2 regions of the Acinetobacter sp. G18 genome follow, and region 2 is predicted to be linked to the other one. Evidence: predicted binding sites of a transcription regulator. Region 2 holds the regulator's gene; the other holds the start of a gene.
The links. Region 2 encodes PhoB, which activates phosphate uptake and scavenging genes when phosphate is short. Its sites were predicted from a motif close to TGTCATNAANCTGTCATAA; they were not measured.
Positions count from the first base shown of each region.

Region 1: NE363_RS13615 (inorganic phosphate transporter) is a predicted target of PhoB. The motif match lies at 1,902-1,920, and genes of this name have one in related genera.

Region 1 is NZ_CP109658.1:2,873,587-2,877,025, forward strand. It holds gene NE363_RS13610 (D-serine ammonia-lyase) at 1-60, opposite strand, end outside; gene NE363_RS13615 (inorganic phosphate transporter) at 224-1,855, opposite strand; gene metH (methionine synthase) at 2,321-3,439, shown strand, end outside.
Region 2 is NZ_CP109658.1:116,277-119,715, forward strand. It holds gene phoR (phosphate regulon sensor histidine kinase PhoR) at 1-1,159, opposite strand, end outside; gene phoB (phosphate regulon transcriptional regulator PhoB) at 1,169-1,879, opposite strand; gene NE363_RS00545 (TetR/AcrR family transcriptional regulator) at 2,135-2,806, opposite strand; gene NE363_RS00550 (SDR family NAD(P)-dependent oxidoreductase) at 3,001-3,439, shown strand, end outside.

The DNA.
Region 1 (3,439 bases), 1.1 Mb from region 2:
TTGTAATGTTTGAATGAGTGGGAATTGTTGTTTTAGCTGATCAAGTTGAACCGTTTTCATCCTATATCCTTTCATCAATTTTTTGAGCCAATCACTTAGCACTAAGTGTTCGCAATAATCATTAACTCTTTACTGAATTTATCTGAAAAAAGCGATCTTTTTTTTAAAGATGCCAATAAAAAAGCCACTAATAATAGTGGCTTTTTAGATTTAAACAGACAACTTAAATGAACTTTAAGAACAACCAATATAAACCACCAGACAAACAGATGGTCGCAGGTAAAGTAAATATCCAAGCTGATAAGATTGTTTTAACAGTATTAAAGTTTAGACCAGATTTATTTGCAACCATGGTACCTGCAACAGCACTGTTTAAAACATGTGTAGTTGAAACTGGCATACCTAAACCATCTGCTGCTGCAATTGTACTCATTGCAATAAGCTCAGCAGACATACCTTGACCATAAGTCATATGGTTCTTACCAATACGCTCACCTACAGTTACCACAATGCGTTTCCAACCGACCATAGTGCCAAGACCAAGCGCTAATGCAACTGCAACTTTCACCCAGTTTGGAATGTACTGTAAGAATGAATCCAAGCTACCACGATAATCTTTCACAAGCTTTTTCTGTGAATCATCCATTTTTGGTAAAGCATCTGCTTTATCCAAACGTTTAAACGTGGTTGTGCTTAAATACATGTCATTACGAATTTCACTAATCGCAGCTTCAGGAATATCCTTTAAGTCGCGATAGCTAGAAACACGAGCACCTAAGTGGTCAGTCATACTTGCCAATGCAGGTACAACTTCAGGTGTTTGTTGCTTGGTTTGAATATATTTTGTTAAAACTTCACGCGCTTTTTCATCAGTCAATTCTTGCTGATTATGGTTTAACAAAACAGCAGTTTGAGAAGAAAGCTGGTGGAATGATTGAACCTGTTGTGTATCGAGGTTTTTATTGATTGAATAAGCTAATGGTACTAAACCAACCAAAATGAGCATGATGAGACCCATACCTTTTTGGCCGTCATTTGAACCGTGTGCAAAACTTACACCTGTGCAGGTAAAGATTAAAATTGCACGAATGATTGCTGGTGGTGGCTTATTACCTTCAGGTGGCTGAAATAATTCTAATTGGCGTTTAAAAATAGTTTTAACCAACAAGAATAAGATTGCTGCAAAAGCAAAACCAATTAAAGGTGAAAATAATAATGCCTTACCTACTTTAATCACCTGATCCATATCTACACCACTAGTCGTTACGCCAGTCGATGCACTCAATAGATGGTTCATAATACCCACGCCCAAGATTGAACCAATCAAGGTGTGAGAGCTAGAAGCTGGGATTCCTAAGAACCAAGTACCAAGGTTCCAAAGAATTGCAGCGATTAACAATGCAAAAACCATTGCAAAGCCAGCACCGCTACCCATATTCATGATAAGTTCAACAGGAAGCAATGCAATGATGCCATAAGCAACAGCACCACTTGCGACCATTACCCCAAGGAAATTACAAAAACCAGCCCACATGACTGCAACTGGTGCAGGCAATGCATTTGTATAAATGACCGTTGCAACTGCATTGGCAGTATCGTGGAAACCATTTACAAATTCAAAGCCCAATGCAATGAAAAGCGCAGTAGATAAAAGAATAACCGAATAAAGGCTCAAAGGTGGAACATGCGCTAAATCAGCACTAACCTGAAACCCAATATAAATAAGTGTTGCAACAATAATCGTCAGAAACACCGGCATAAAAAATTTCGGTGTTGGGACGTGTACATTCGTCGATTTTGCTTGCAGGTTTGCCGCAAGTTTTGAATCCGAAACAGGGGGTAGATTAGAATTCATGCAGACGGTAAGAGGATAATAAAATCCTCTGTATTCTTAAATTAAATTATGACAATTATATGACAAAGAGCCGCCTGATGAAGTCAATTTTTTATATTTTGACCTCATTTGATGCACCTTTCCTCGCTATTTTTTATTTTTTTATTAAAATACAATAAGTTAAATCATTATTTACGAGCTCCTTTTGTGCTTATTTTTACAGCAAAAAAATAAATAAAATGACTCATATGTTTATTTTTCATACAAAACAACTGTAATATTTCGGCATATTGGGCATGAAATATTTCAATATCATGATCATTTGATGAACATTTCATGAAAATTCTTTTGTTTTTGTCATAAAACCGACTCTTTTTACTAATTTTTTACTCATCGACTCGTGACCTTCGTAGGTCATCATTTGTGCTGCTATTCTGTTACAATAGCGCCGCATTTTTAAATTCATATAAAAGATCGGGGTTTTCTATGTCTACGCTTGCCACCCTAAAAGCGCTTCTTGCTAAACGCATTCTGATTATTGATGGTGCCATGGGAACGATGATCCAGCGCCATAAGTTAGAAGAAGCCGACTACCGTGGTGAGCGTTTTGCCGATTGGGCACATGACTTAAAAGGCAACAACGACCTTTTAGTTTTGACACAACCTCAAATCATTCAAGGAATTCATGAAGCTTATCTTGATGCTGGTGCAGATATTATTGAAACCAATAGCTTTAACGGTACGCGTGTTTCAATGTCTGACTACCACATGGAAGATCTTGTTCCAGAGATTAACCGTGAAGCAGCACGTTTAGCCAAAGCAGCTTGTGAAAAGTATTCAACTCCAGACAAGCCGCGTTTTGTAGCAGGTGTACTTGGGCCAACTTCGCGTACTTGTTCAATTTCACCAAATGTAAATGACCCTGCTTTTCGTAACATTACATTTGATGAACTAAAAGAAAACTATATTGAAGCGACTCATGCGCTGATTGAAGGCGGTGCAGATATCATTCTGATTGAAACCGTATTTGATACCTTAAACTGTAAAGCTGCGATTTTTGCGGTAAAAGAAGTCTTTAAACAAATTGGTCATGAATTACCAATCATGATTTCAGGGACCATTACCGATGCATCGGGTCGTACCTTAACAGGTCAAACTGCCGAAGCGTTCTGGAACTCTGTACGTCATGGTGACTTACTATCGATTGGCTTTAACTGTGCGCTTGGTGCAGATGCAATGCGTCCTCATGTAAAAACTATTTCCGATGTCGCAGATACGTTTGTTTCAGCACACCCAAATGCAGGCTTACCAAACGCTTTTGGTGAATATGATGAAACACCAGAACAAACTGCTGCATTCTTAAAAGAATTTGCAGAAAGCGGCTTAATTAATATTACTGGTGGTTGCTGTGGTACCACACCTGATCATATTCGCGCTATTGCTAATGCAGTAAAAGACATTGCACCTCGCCAAGTTCCTGAAACAGTCCCTGCTTGCCGTTTAAGTGGTTTAGAGCCATTTAATATTTATGATGACTCACTTTTCGTGAACGTGGGTGAACGTACTAACGTTACAGGTTCGAAAAAATTCTTACGTCTCATTCGT
Region 2 (3,439 bases):
GTTTTGGGTTAATCCCAATGCCTGTATCTTGTACGCTAAAGTAAGCATGTTCACCATCGTCGTGCCAACCAATGGTAATCGTTCCGCCTTTTGGTGTGTACTTAATGGCATTGGTAATTAAGTTACTAAATGCACTAGCAATTTCCATGTCTGAACCAATGAGGTCACAGTGGCTATCAATATGTAAATTGAGCGTGTGTCCATAATCGGCATTGTAAGCCTGAGCATCATCAAAGAGTTGATTCATTAAACTCGGCATTTCAATAATCTGATTTTTTGCAATTTTTTTGTTGTTTTCTAAATTCGATAACAGCAATAAATCATTCACTAACGCATTCATACGTTTGGTTTGTGATTGCATTTGGTCAAATGCACGTTTCCAGCGTGGGCTAATATCTTCTTGATCGGTAAATGTTTCGATGTAGCCACTGAGTACAGTTAATGGAGTACGTAGTTCATGCGAAATATTGTCGACGAAGTCTTTACGCATTTGCTCAAGGTTATGCATACGAGTCACGTCATAAGCGACAAGTAAGCGGCTTTCACCACCAAACCGTGTGAGTTTGACTTGCACATAACGATCATCATCAAAGTTGGAATGTAGCTTAATGCCGTCAGGTGCCTGATCAATGTTGTTAAAATATTCAATAAAAGTAGGCTGGCGCAAAATCGTTAATAAGTTGCGACCACGGTCGAGTGGGCTAATACCCAATAAACGCTCTGCGGCAGGGTTCCACCATTCAATTTGATGTTGATCATCAATGAGTACAACGGCTTCAGCTAGCGCAACTAAAGAGGATTGAGCGCGGTCAATCAGCCCAACCATTTCGGCTTGAACAATACGTTCCTGACGCTGAGCACGATACACATTAAACAATAGTGCCCCCCAAATACCACTTAAGTTGGGAGGAACATCGTAAGGATTGTTGGCAATCCAATCATTGACCAAATATAAAGAACGTAACTGGAGTGCAAAAAACACCACGAAGGCGATAAAAATACAGCTCCAGAAATACCCAACCCCTAAACCGACTAAACCCGCAATAATCAGGAAAAATAATAAAAGCCGTAAATCTTGTTTAGCAAACGTCCATAAACTACTGTAACGAGAAAGTTTTTGTTCACGTACCTGTTCAGGGACGGGGTAGGGTTCATACATAAATTTTGGTTAACCTGCGGCTAAATCTGCACGTGTTGAGAAACGATAACCTGTACCACGTACTGTCTGAACAAATCGGTCAACACCAAAAGGTTCTAAGACTTTACGTAAACGACGAATATGTACATCGATGGTACGATCTTCGATGTATACATTACCGCCCCATACCTGATCGAGCAACTGCGCACGTGTATATGCACGCTCTGGATGGGTCATAAAAAATGCAAGCAAGCGATATTCAGTTGGTCCCATATCTAAAATACTGTTGCCAAAGCTTACACGCTGGCTTACAGGATCAAGAATTAAACCATTGGCATCAATCGTTTTTTCACCGCTTAATGCATTTGCACGGCGTAGAACTGCTTTAATACGAGAAACCAGTTCACGTGTTGAAAATGGCTTAGTCATATAGTCGTCTGCACCGGCATCTAGACCTTGTACTTTGTGGTCTTCTTCTCCGCGAGCGGTGAGCATAATGACTGGAATTTCTGCTAAATTTTCATCGCGTTTTAAGCGGCGGCATAAGTCGACACCACTCACCCCTCCAGGTAACATCCAATCGAGCAAGATAAGCGCCGGACGTTGGTCGACGATAATTTGATGAGCCTGTTTAGCATCTTCAGCCTGTAAACATTGAAAGCCTGCCATGTCCAAAGAAGTATGGATCATTTCACGAATAGGAAGCTCATCATCGACAATTAAAATGTAGTCATCTTTCACAGCGTAATACCTTGTAGATTTTAACGGTGAACCGTTTTGTAGTTATGACAGGCTTATTACAAAGATTAATTATGACAATTTCATTGCAGAAAAGTCTATAAAATCGAATTTAGCAATAATTTGTGACAAAAATACGGCAAGCACATGACCGAATGATGACAGGAAAACATAAATTTTCTTAAAATCATTCAAGGTGTTATCAGTTTGCTTTCCTATAGGTTTCTTAGGTCAAAGTCGTGTCAAAAAACTTTAATATTATTTTGAAACTTGTGCCAATAAAGATAAGAAAACAATACGGCAAGCTGTCAAAACTTGCTCTAGAGACTGCTCAAAGCCTCCCATCACCCAGCGAATCGCAATTTGTGTCACGTATCCGTTTAAGCCAGTTGCGATTAAAGATAGCTCATTTTCATGATGTTGAATTTGCGGCATGGTCAGCATAACGAAAGCTTGAATCATACGATCAAACTGAGCAAGTGTTTCCTGAATGGTGGCCTGATTATGTAATTCTTGAACCAGAACTGCATCAACATAGATGATACGAGCTAGTCTCGGATCGTCTTTTAAGGTTGTCAGCAGTGCTCTTAAACCCGCATCGACCATTTTTTCTGGATCTGGCGCAGCTTTAATCACAGCTTGCATTAAGTTTTGTTGTAACTCTTCAATCATTTTTAAAAAGATAGTTTGGAATAAATCCTCACTCTTTTTAAAAGATTCATAAAAATAGCGCTCGGTGAGTTTTGCTTCTTGGCAAACATCTTTTACCGTCACTGAAAAAAAGCCGAGAGTTCCATAAGTTGCAATACCTGCTTCAATCAGTTTTTCGCGGCGTGCCTCTTTACGCTCAGTAAGAGATAACCCTTTGAACTGACGTTCTTTACTCACAGTTTTTGTTTTCTTTTTACTGGTTGAGTCGTTTGTCGCCATAAAAAATGGTTTCCTGATTTATCGGTTTTTCGGCAAATATGGGCCTATGATAAAGCCGTCAGCAGAATTGTGCCAATCTATCTGAAATTACAGTGTACTATATTGACAATGAATATTGTCAAAATTATATTAAAAGAGTCTAAAGTGCACATGCAATGAACCGATTGTGCAAATCGAAAAACAAAGGATGGACAATGAAAAATTTTAAAAACAAAGTCGCTGCAATTACGGGCGCAGGTTCTGGCATTGGGCAACAACTAGCAATTCTCTTGGCAAAACAAGGCTGCCATCTTTCTTTGAGTGATATTAATGAAAAGGGCTTAGAGAAAACTGTTGAGCTATTAAAACCCTACAGCAACATTAGCGTAACAACTAAAAAGCTGGATGTTTCTGACCGTGAAGCGGTAAAACAGTGGGCACAGGAAACCGTGCAAGATCATGGCTCTGTTAATCTCATTTTTAACAATGCCGGCGTTGCCTTAGGTTCGACTGTAGAAGGCGCGACCTATGAAGATTTAGAGTGGATCGTTGGAATTAACTTCTGGGGTGTGGTTTACGGTACTAAAGAATTTTTACCGTTTATTAAGCAAACTCAAGATGGTCATATTATTAATATTTCGAGCTTATTTGGTT